DNA from 2 places in the Natronincola ferrireducens genome. Region 1 is predicted to be linked to the other one. Evidence: riboswitches for the same ligand, from Rfam matches in the RefSeq annotation. Region 1 holds a riboswitch; the other holds the start of a gene.
What was found. A riboswitch is a leader RNA that binds a small molecule or an ion and turns the genes downstream of it on or off. The one in region 1 is predicted to bind glycine.

Region 2: it holds a riboswitch for glycine, as region 1 does, so the genes downstream of both, BLS22_RS03795 (alanine/glycine:cation symporter family protein) here and BLS22_RS10035 (ACT domain-containing protein) in region 1, are expected to answer to the same signal.

The regions. Positions count from the first base shown of each region.
Region 1 is NZ_FNFP01000004.1:37,802-44,024, forward strand. It holds gene BLS22_RS10025 (ATP-dependent Clp protease ATP-binding subunit) at 1-1,410, shown strand, start outside; gene BLS22_RS10030 (PFL family protein) at 1,456-2,820, opposite strand; gene BLS22_RS10035 (ACT domain-containing protein) at 2,836-3,105, opposite strand; glycine riboswitch at 3,266-3,355, opposite strand; gene BLS22_RS10040 (FAD-dependent oxidoreductase) at 3,521-5,032, opposite strand; gene BLS22_RS10045 (glutamine--tRNA ligase/YqeY domain fusion protein) at 5,260-6,223, shown strand, end outside.
Region 2 is NZ_FNFP01000001.1:834,645-840,867, forward strand. It holds gene nhaC (Na+/H+ antiporter NhaC) at 1-601, opposite strand, end outside; gene BLS22_RS03795 (alanine/glycine:cation symporter family protein) at 1,038-2,408, opposite strand; glycine riboswitch at 2,661-2,751, opposite strand; gene BLS22_RS03800 (L,D-transpeptidase family protein) at 2,979-4,373, shown strand; gene BLS22_RS03805 (response regulator transcription factor) at 4,701-6,137, shown strand.

The DNA.
Region 1 (6,223 bases):
GAAAAAGATGCTGCTTTAGAAAGACGATTTCAACCAGTACTGGTGGAAGAGCCTACAGTGGAAGAAACTATAGAAATAGTAAAGGGCATTAAAAACTATTATGAGGAGTACCATAGGGTAAAAATCCCTCAAGAAACAATAGAAGCAGCCGTAAAGCTATCAGAAAAATATATTACCGATAGATATTTACCAGATAAAGCAATCGATGTTATAGATGAAGCAGGCTCTAGAGCCAACTTAAAAAACCAAGGACTGGTGGAGCTAGAGGCATTAAAGGAAGAACTAGAAAATATCCAGCAGAAACGACAAGAAGCTGCCTTAGGAGATGACTATGAAAAGGCTGCACAATATAAAGTGGAGGAATGTCTGTTACTGGATAAAATTAAAAAAATTGAAGAGGTATGCAATGATGCTACCATTACCATAGAAGACGTTGCCTTTGTTATAGAATCTTGGACAAAAATTCCTGTCCAAAGGATAACAGAAAAAGAAGCCCATAAGCTTTTACATCTAGAGGACCGTTTACACAAAAGGATCATTGGTCAAAATGAAGCTGTCAAGGCTCTGGCTAAGGCCATACGACGAAATCGTTCAGGTTTTAAGAAAAAACGAAAGCCATCTTCTTTTATCTTTGTAGGTCCCACAGGAGTTGGAAAAACTGAATTAGTTAAGGCTTTAGCCAATGAGCTTTTTGGAAGTGAAGAAGCTTTGATTCGTTTAGATATGTCAGAATATATGGAAAAGCATACGACATCAAAACTGATCGGAGCACCTCCTGGATATATAGGCTATGATCAAGGGGGACAGCTGACAGAAAAAATAAGACGGAAGCCCTATTCTGTTATCCTAATGGATGAAATGGAGAAGGCCCATCCAGATGTTTTTAACCTATTACTTCAAATTCTAGAGGACGGAAGACTTACAGACAGTGAGGGAAGAACCGTTTACTTTGAAAATGCTGTAATTGTTATGACCTCCAACATAGGAACCCAGTTGAAGTCTAGCGGTATGGGATTTGGCAGGAATAACTATGATGCTATGGAGGAACGGGTGAAAGAAGCTTTAAAGGAAGCTTTTCGTCCTGAGTTTTTAAATAGGATAGATGAGACCATTGTGTTTACTAACCTCACTAGGGAAGAACGTTGGGAGATTATAGATCTAATGCTACAGGAGGTTATAGAAGAGGTTGAAGAAAAGGATATGACCCTGGAGGTAGACCAAGAGGTTAAGGCCTTTATTTTGGAGAAGGGGTATGATGAAAGGTATGGAGCAAGGCCATTGAGAAGAACGATTCAAAGACATATTGAAGATGAAATCGCAGAAGCCTATCTTAGAGGTGAATTGAGGGAAGGAAATCATATTAAAGTACAGTTAAAGAAGGATCATGTTGTATTGGATATAACAGGGTAAAAGTAGGCAGCCATAGGAAAACACCTTACTATGGCTGCTTTTCATTTAGTTTTTGAAGCTATGGACAGGGGCAGGAATTCTTCCTCCACGGCTGATAAAATCAGCACTTGAAAATTTACTAACCGCCATAAGAGGGGCCATTCCCAGTAGTCCCCCAAATTCAGCTGAATCTCCTAAGGATTTTCCGTAAACAGGTATAATCCTAACGCCAGTTGTTTTATTGTTGATGACACCAATAGCTGCTTCATCTGCAATGATGGCGGATATGGTAGACTCAGGAGTATCCCCGGGTATAGCCACCATATCCAATCCTACAGAGCAAACACAGGTCATAGCCTCTAATTTATCTAAGCTTAATGAACCCTTTTCCACTGCTTCAATCATTCCCTCGTCTTCACTTACGGGAATAAAGGCTCCACTTAACCCTCCTACATGGGAAGAGGCCATAATACCACCTTTCTTTACTGCGTCATTCAATAGGGCCAAGGCAGCAGTTGTACCATGGCAACCACAGCTTTCTAAACCCATTTCCTCCAAAATCCTTGCTACACTATCCCCTATAGCAGGGGTGGGAGCGAGGGATAAATCCACGATACCAAAAGGCACCCCAAGTCTAGAAGAGGCCTCATGAGCCACCAGCTGACCAGCTCGTGTTATTTTAAAGGCTGTTTTTTTAATGGTTTCTGCCATTACATCAAAGCTTTCTCCTTTAATATTTTCAAGAGCACATTTTACTACACCAGGACCACTAATACCGACATTAATAATGGATTCAGCTTCTCCTACCCCATGGAAGGCTCCTGCCATAAAGGGGTTATCCTCAACTGCATTGGCAAAGACCACTAACTTAGCACAGCCTATACTATCCCGTTCCCTTGTAAGATAAGCAGTTTCCTTAATAATCCTACCCATATCCCTAACAGCATCCATGTTGATCCCAGATTTTGTACAAGCAACATTAATGGAAGAGCAGACTTTTTCAGTTGTAGCTAAGGCTTCTGGGATAGAGCTTATGAGGATTTTGTCACCTTTAGAATAACCCTTCTGAACCAAAGCAGAGAATCCCCCAATAAAGTTAATGCCTACAGTGGATGCAGCTTTATCTAAGGTTTTAGCAAATTCTACATAGCTTTTATCTTCACTGGCTTGGGCTATAAGGGCTATGGGGGTGACAGAAATTCTTTTGTTGATAATGGGAATACCATATTCTGTTTCAATTTCTTCCCCAACCTTTACCAAATTTTCGGCTAATCTTGTGATTTTATCATAAATCTTTTTTCTAGCATTTTTTCCAGAGGAATCACAGCAGTCTAAAAGCGAAATTCCCATAGTAATGGTTCTTATATCTAGTTTTTCTTTTTCAATCATGCTTATGGTTTCCATGATATTTTGAAAGTTGATCATTGTCATCATCTCCTAACGTTATTAGATACTGTGCATCGTATTAAATAGATCTTCATGTTGAATTTTTATGGAAACCCCTATTTCTTTACCAGCCATGACAAGCTCTTCCTTTAGCTGTTTAAAGTCTGTCGTTAGCTCCTTAAGATCTACAAGCATCACCATAGCAAAATAATCCTGTAGTAGGGTTTGATTAATGTCTAAAACATTTACCCTATTCTTTTTCAATATCGTAGTCACACCATGAATAATGCCAATTTTGTCATCACCTATTACACTAATAAATGCTTTCATTGTCCATCTCTCCCTTGTAAGAATAATATAGCTGGAGACATTCAAAAAAAGAAAAGAGACTAAATAATAAACTTAGTCTCTGGAAATCAAGATTTTTCAAGTAGGAAAAAACTATCGTATTAATAAAAAATCCTTAATAACAATAGAATTATAACTATATGAGAAATCCCCTGTCCTTTTACCTGAGAGTTTCACCTGAAACCAGGCTTTCCCCTTCGGTGCTCCTTTGAGTCTCTCCAGAGGCTCGTCCAATAACGGTTTACAATAGAATGTATTCCACTATCTTCATTCGATTTTTATGGAATTGTGTTTTATGAATAATCATCATTTTAACATGAATACTTATCAGAAATCAATAAAAAATTTTAAAAATTTTCAAAAGAATTAAAAGAATATAAAATAAATTATAGTAAAATCAATGAAGTTTTTTTAAAGGCTTTAAGGCAGGTCCTTCCACAATATCACCTTCAATGGAAAATCTAGAACCATGACAAGGACAGTCCCAAGTTTTTTCAGCATCATTCCAATTAACCTCACAGCCTAGATGGGTACAGGTGGTATCTACTAGGTGTAGCTGACCCTTTTCATCACGATAGGCACCTACCCGGTGTCCTTCTACTTCTATCACTTTACCTTCATTGTTTTTCAATTTCCCCTCGAAGGAAGGGGTAAAGATTTTGCCACCAATAAAATTCATAGCAACATCAGCATTTTCCTTTACAAAGCTGGGGACAGAGGCTGTTGGCGTGAACCGAGAAGGATTATAAAGGGAGTTCCATGGATTATCCTTCTTTAAAATGAGATCTCTGAAGATTATAGCGGCTACAGTACTAGTAGTCATTCCCCATTTACCAAAACCAGTAGCTACATAAATATTAGGTGTAGATGAGGATAACTGACCGATATAGGGGATACCATCCATCGTATAACCATCCTGGGCAGACCAGCGATAAAGTATATCCTCCACTGGAAAGGTTTCATGGGCAAACTTTGCTAAATTTCTATAATGTTCTAGAGTGCTTTTACCATGTCCTGTTTTGTGATGTTCTCCTCCTACTAAAATTAGTTCACTATCCTCCAACCTTTGGGCCCGAAGGGAGCGGGTGGGCTGTTCAGCGTTAATATACATTCCCCCAGGAAACTTCTCTTTCATTTTTACCCCTAGAACATAGGATCTATTAGGATAAACCCTAGAAAAATATAAACCAGGCTTATCATAAAATGGATAATGGGATGCCACAATGACTTTAGAGGCGGTTACTTTTCTACCTCCTGCTGTAATCACAATAGGACAATTATCCTGTTGAATATCCAAGACCTTTGTATTTTCAAAGATATGACAGCCATCTCCAGGAATCTCCTTTGCCAGAGCAAGTAGATACTTACGGGGGTGAAATTGAGCTTGACCATCAAATCGGACAGCAGCCTTGACTGGAAAAGGCAGGGGTATTTCTTCTACATATTCTGCCTTTATTCCTAAGGAGGCTGCAGTTTTTGTCTCATCAATAATTTGTTGTACATAATCATGGGATTGCGTATAGATATAGGCTGATTGCCAACTAAAGTCACAATCAATATTTTTGTCTTGGATTAATTCCCCCATGATTTGTATAGCAGCTTCATTGGCAGAAGCATATTGTTGAGCTTTTTCCTGACCCAACTGTCTTTTTATCTTGTCATAAATTAAACTGTGCTGAGAGGTGATTTTAGCAGTGGTATGTCCCGTAGTTCCCTGTAGAATACCGTCTGCTTCTAATATAGCTATCTTCAAGCCCTCTTGTTTTAAAAAAAATCCAGTAGTAATTCCTACCATTCCCCCACCGACAATGGCAACGTCTACTGTGATATCCTCCTGCAATGGGGAGTAGCTTGGTTTTTCCCTAGAGGAAAGCCAATAGGATTGAGGGTTTATATGTTGAATGTCCATTTTTACATCCTCCTAATCTTTTAAAATATGATATAATCATATTTTACAGGGTTTAAAAGGAAATATACTAAGATTGGAAATGTTTTTTAAACAAATGAAGCTTAGCCAAATATCTAGGCTCGTTTGAGGGATTTTACCTAGGGAGCATAGAAAAAAAATGAGTTTTATGATATATTTATTTCAATAAAGGGATAATAGATAACAAGACTATAAGGAAGGGGAACAAAATGGAAAACAAGCCTAGCACTTCAAATTTTATTAAAAATATTGTTATACAAGATTTAGAATCAGGAAAGCATAAAGAAATTATTACCCGTTTTCCGCCAGAGCCCAACGGGTATCTACATATTGGACATGCTAAATCCATTGTATTGAATTTTGAACTGGCGGATGAATTTAACGGAAAAACCAACCTTCGATTTGATGATACAAACCCAACGAAAGAAGACACAGAATATGTTGAATCCATTAAAGAGGATGTACAGTGGTTAGGTTTTCAGTGGGATAATTTATATTTTGCCTCAGATTATTTTGAAGAAATGTATAATCGAGCAGTTTTATTAATTAGAAAAGGAAAGGCCTATGTTTGTGACTTATCCCCCGAAGAAATTCGTCACTATAGAGGAACCTTAACAAAGCCAGGAAAAGAAAGTCCCTATCGCAATAGAACTGTGGAAGAGAATTTAGCTTTGTTTGAAGCTATGGGCCGTGGGGAATTTAAGGATGGAGAAAAGGTACTGAGGGCTAAAATTGATATGGCTTCTCCCAACTTAAATATGCGGGACCCTGTGATTTATCGGATTCTACATGAGAGCCATCACAATACAGGAGACAAATGGTGTATCTACCCAATGTATGACTATGCCCATCCCCTGGAGGATGCTATTGAAGGTATCACACATTCCATCTGCACTCTAGAATTTGAAGATCATCGCCCCTTGTATGATTGGGTTATTCAAGAATGTGAAATGGAAAGTCAACCTCAACAAATTGAATTTGCAAGATTAAATGTAACCAATACCGTCATGAGCAAGAGAAAGCTAAAGCAACTGGTGGATGAAAATGTTACAGACGGTTGGGACGATCCTAGAATGCCTACTATTGCAGGTTTAAGAAGAAGAGGGTGTACCCCAGAGGCGATTAGAAATTTTTGCAGAGAGATTGGTGTTGCAAAAAACCACAGTGTTGTAG
Region 2 (6,223 bases), on a different contig from region 1:
AAGCCGGTATTCCTGTGAACATCAAATACTTAATAACATCAAATAATTGACAACCAGCCATTGCTGAAGATAAGTTGGTTGTATCGGAAAGGGGTGATATACTATCTCCAAAGTAAGCTCCTGAAATAATGGCACCAGCTAGTAATGGTGCAGGGAAACCCATCCCTAAACCTGTAACCATCAAGGATAAACCAATTGTTGCTATGGATGTAAAGGATGTTCCTGTGGCAGTAGCAATCATGGCAGTTACAATGGCTACTGCTGGAATAAAAATTTGAGGACTAATCATTTTTAAACTATAGTATATAAGGGTTGGTATCACTCCTCCTGCAATCCAAGATCCAATAATAGCTCCTACAACAAGCATAATAAACAACGCTGGCAAAGCTCTTGAGACACCTTGAACCAAACTAGATTGAAGTTCTTCCCACCCATAGCCCATATACATACCTAGTATAACTGCTACAGTTATACTTCCTATGATGGGGGTGACCATACCTACCTTCCATTTCATTACCGACATTAACCCCAAGAACATTACAGTGATAATGGGTAAAAATGCTTGCCAAACCTTTATTGCCTTCTTTTCTTTCATCTTCATCTCCTCAACCTTCTTTTATTTTTAAAATTTATTTAATAAAAACAAAAAACCACGCAGAATGTGTATCTACCTGGTTTAAAAGCTTCTTATTAAAAATAAAACCACGTAGCGACAGTCTACGTGGTTTTGTGCATTACTAATATTACCATCATAGACGCAAACCGTATATTAAAATACTTGGCTGGTTTGCATCTATGATTTTTTTCATTTCAGCAAACCCTATCTATAATAGTAATAATAATTTGTATTTGTATTTGTTTTATCGATTATGATTATCATAACAAGGTCCCCCTAGTAAATGTTATTTTGTATTTTATCATAGCCATTAAAGAAATACAAGTTACTTTTATCTAAAAAAATTAAATTTTTCCTAAATTACCTAAATAGATGGGCTTGAGGTTTTGAAAAAGAATTAAACAAAACAATAATTAACTAATTAGTTATGCTGATGTTCAGAAATGTCATTATGGTTGAAGTTTTCCTCGTAGTCCTTAGTGGTATTGACTACAAAGGAGAACAGTCCTAACAAAGCTATTAAGTTAGGAATAACCATTAAACCATTGAAGGTATCAGCCAGTTCCCATACGATTTCCACCCGCATTGCAGTACCCATAATAATAAATAATAGTACTAGAATTCTATAAAATTTAATTCCTTTTTTACCAAAAAGAAATTTAATATTTGATTCTCCAAAGTAATACCAACCTATAATAGTAGACAAGGCAAAGAAGAATAAACATATGGCTACAAAGGTACTTCCAAATCCACCAAAGCCCCTAATAAAGCCTTCTTGAGTTAATTGTGCCCCTATAAGACCTGAGGAAAAGGCACCTGTTGTCAAAATAACTAGAGCAGTTAATGTACATACAATTCCTGTATCAATCACTACACCCATGATAGCAACTAATCCCTGTTGAGCCGGATGCTTAACCTTTGCTACAGCATGGGCATGGGGAGTAGAACCCATCCCCGCCTCGTTGGAGAAAAGACCCCTAGCGATACCATAACGGAAGGCTTCCTTTACAGAGGCACCAATGATTCCACCAGTGGCAGCCATAGGATTGAAGGCACCATAAATAATCATTTTAAAGGCAGGTAAAATTTGATTGTAATTAATGAAAACAATTACCAAGCTACCTAAAACATATAATCCCGCCATTATAGGTACAATCTTTTCTGTAAAGGAGGCAATTCTACTAATTCCTCCAATGACAATTAGACCTACTAAACCTGCTACAACAATCCCAGTAACTACTTTAGGAATATTAAAAGCAACATGGACTGCTTCAGAAATAGAGTTGGATTGAACCATATTCCCCATAAATCCTAAGGCTAATACAATAGCAACAGCAAAAAATCCTGCTAGAAATTTACTTCCTAGTCCCTTTTTAATATAGTAGGCTGGACCACCTGTTATTTCTCCATCCACCCTTTCTGTATGCAATTGAGCTAGTACTGCTTCTGCAAAGATAGTTCCCATTCCTAAGAAGCCACTTATCCACATCCAGAAAATAGCACCGGGTCCTCCTGCAGCAATGGCTGTGGCAACCCCTGCTAGGTTTCCAGTACCCACTTGGGCGGCGATGGCTGTGGTTAGGGCTTGGAATGAGGACATTCCATCTTCATCTGCTTTATCTATTTTCTTAAAGATGCCTCCGAAGGTTTCCCTCCAGATATACTTAAATTTTCTAATTTGTATAAAACGTAGCTTAAGGGTAAATAGAAGACCTGTACCCAATAAGAAGAACAACATAATAGGACCCCATAAAATACTGTTGATTTTAGATATGATTGTTATTAAGTTCATGTGATAACCTCCGTAATAATTATTTTGTCTGATAATCTCAAATAAATTTCAAATATAATGTAGCATTGTAGTCATACTAATAGATCCTTTGATTCCTCACCTCTCCCCTTAAGAATAATAGATATTTGGAGACATTCAAAAAAAGAAAAGAGACTAAAGAATAAACTTAGTCTCTGGAAATCAAGATTTTTCAAGTAGCAAAATTAGCCTGTTAACAAAAAAACGTCAACAGCAATAGTATTATGACTACATGATAAATCCCCTGTCCTTTTACCTGAGAGTTTCACCTGAAAATCAGGCTTTCCCCTTCGGTGCTCGTTTGAGTCTCTCCAGAGGTTCGTCCAATAACGGTCTATATAAAATCCTATATATTCCATTATCTTCATCCGATATTTATAAAATTGTGTTTTATGAATAATCATAATTTTAACATGAATCCCTATTAGAAATCAAGCTTAACTTTAAAAGGGATTTAAACTATAACCTATAATGTGGAAAGTACATAATAGTGAAATTATTTGAACAAAATATATAGTAAAGTAAATAATAAAACTTAGATTGGGGATGTTTATGTATAGAAAAATTATTCTAATATTAATGCTGGCAATAATGATTACAATGTCAAGCTGTGGACAACGAAGAAATGTTCCCCCTGATGGGGAACCCCCTCAAGGACAGCAACCAGGTTCCTCAGCAGAGGAACCCAAGGAGGACAAACTAGCCAAATCCGACAGGGAAGCTGTGGAGGAGAATATAAATGGTTTCAACATTGAAGATGACTTGAGGATTACCCAAATCACACAGGGTAAGGAAGAAAACAGAGTATCTTACCTTAGTCAGCAACAGAAAATGAAGCTATTAAACAATATCGGCTCCAAAAACATGAATACTGTATTAGAGGAATATAACACTATTCTTCCTGAAGGAATCAATGATGCAGTACAGTATTTTGAGTATGATATGGCCTTTGACTATTTTCTTATAACAGCAGAGGAGGGTGCTAAAATCCGAGAAAATCCAATTCCAGATGCCACTGTTGTTACTCAGGTGGCGAACCTGGATAAGGTGTCATTACTCCAGAGGGTTGAAGGTGAGGCGTTGGAGGATTCCGCCATATGGTATAGGGTAGCACTTAAAGATAATAATGAAATAAAAGAGGGTTATCTCCATGCAACAGTAGGTACCCCTAGGAATTTTCGTTTTGAAAGGATGCAGGATGCTGTAAATCAACTAAGGCAACAATTGGCCGATGGGGAGTTACACTTTATCAGTAACTATAAATTTCAAAATGGTGCACCTCCTCAAAAGGGGGATGTGGCAGTAGATGAGTATGGCTATCGGTTTTACCACAGTGCCCCTGCATATGAAGAGGCAGATACAAATAGTAATTTTCGATATATACCCGATGGTATATTGGTACGGATATTAGATGAAACCGATGATTTTTATCATGTCAACGTTCCGACTTTTGAGGGAGATTTTTACGTACCTAAGCAGTACATTGATCCAAATGTCACATTAAGTCAGTTAAACCATGTGGTTGTAGTAGACAGAAATCACCAAAACCAAGCTTCCTTTGAGCTTGATGAAAACGGTCTTAACCTCGTCTCCTATACCCTGGCTACTACTGGTATTGCAGGAGATTTCTCCTTTGAGACTACTTTAGGGAGCTACAAGGCTATTCAAAAAAGAGAACGCTTTGAATACTTGAAAAGTGGTACACAGGATATTACAGGTTATGCACCCTTTGCTATACGATTTACAGGGGGAGCCTACATCCACGGGGTTCCAGTGGCATATGAGGAAGAGGATGGAGAGAAGGTTGATCCTGGGACGATAGAATATCTACACACCATCGGTACATTCCCTCGCTCCAATATGTGTGTTCGGAATTTCACCAGTCATGCAGAATTCCTTTATAACTGGATAGATAATGAAAGCGGTGCTGTTATAGTGATAGAATGATGATAATAGGGATGAAGCTGTAAGTAAAAATCATTTTGCGTGTAAATATCAATACACTATCAAAGCAAGGGCTTAAACAGCACATGAAGTAATATGAGATTTGATTTAATGATAGGAAAGACTCCTTTTGAATTAAGTTTCCTCTTAATTTGTAAAGAGAACCCCTAAATATATAGGTTTTAAGTACTAGACAACAAAAGAAGAGTACTATAAAATATAGCTAGAAAGTTAGTTATATATCCTTGATTTTGTTTCTTATGAATAATATTTAAAATAAGAATGAAGTACGATATTTTATGATTTATCTATAGATTTTGGGGGACTATTATGAGTACATTATTAGAAAAGCTGGAAAAAGATCAGCGAAAGCTATCTATCATAAGCTTTTCTTTATTTGCAGGATGGTTATTGTCTCTACCCTTTGAGGGGCAGATTCTCTACAGCCTTATGGAAAATGCAGATAAAGACGGAGCATTACATAATACCATAGCCATGATGACTCACTTTGTAGGCCTGAGTATCACCGGGCTTTTCATCAAAAAACAAGTTGCAGCAAAACTGGCTATGATTACCTCCGCCATAGTATGTCTATTAGGAAGCTTAATTTTCTTTTTACCTGTTTCAATATTATGGTATATATCCCTTGGTGCTATATCATTTTTTGCCGGTATATTTGTAGCCAGTTGGGGTTTCTACTTTAAGGTATATTCCCAAAGTCAGGAACGATTTAAAACAGCGGCAGATGTTTTAATTTTCTCCAACATATTGATGATTTTTATTAATGGAATTGCAGTAAATATTTCAGCATTTATTGGTCTTGTCATAGCTATGCTAATTCTTATGGGTGGGACCCTTCTAACCTTTAGATTAGAAGACTTTTCTGAAGAAATCTCTTGTAGTAAAATAAATTTAGAAAAAACTTCGGAGAAGATACCCAATAGCTTAAGACCTCTAGTGACCTTATGTTTATTTATTTTAGTTATTACAATTAACTCAGGATTGATGTACAGAGTGGTGATTCCTGCCTTTGCTCATCACCAACTGCTGACCAGCTATTACTGGGCAATACCATATATTGTAGCGCTATTCTTCCTTAGAAATGCAAAAGATCAAGTCAACCGAGGTTATATACTATACATTGCCCTTGCCATGATAGGACTTTCCTATGTCTCGTTTATGTGGCTGGATAGGTCCATCACAAGCTATTTTATTATCAACACCCTTATGTTGGCTGCTTTTGGTGTATTTGACTTGTTTTGGTGGAGTATCTTAGGAGAATTTTTTGACTATAGTCAGAACCCTGTACAGGTATTAGGAATTGGTTTATCCATGAATGTACTGGGAATTACTATTGGAGGTATTGTGGGAAACAATTTGATGTATTATGAAGGGCTTTATTATAAAGCTACTCTTGTTGCCTTAACCATTGTTTTTGTCATCATCACACTACTACCTATATTACATATGCAACTTACACGATTTCTCAAAAGTCATGTATTTCTTTTTAAGTTTGCAAACATGAAGGAAAATCAGCAACAGATAGCCATGGCATCCTTTAGAGAAAAAAAGCAACTTACTGATAGGGAAACAGAGATCATAGAGTTGTTACTTAAGGGATACACCTATAAGGGTATAGCAGAAAATCTTTGTATAAGTGAAAACACAATGAAATATCATGTGAAAAATATATATCAAAAACTAAGTATTAACAGTAAAATGGAATTGATTAAAATTTTTTCTGAAGAAGAAAAGACATTCGCTTAAATGCCTGAAGGTGCAAGCCTTTGGGCTTTTGATTTTTTGAAGATAATAGACACCTACCCTTTTTGGGTAGGATCTTTTTTTATAAA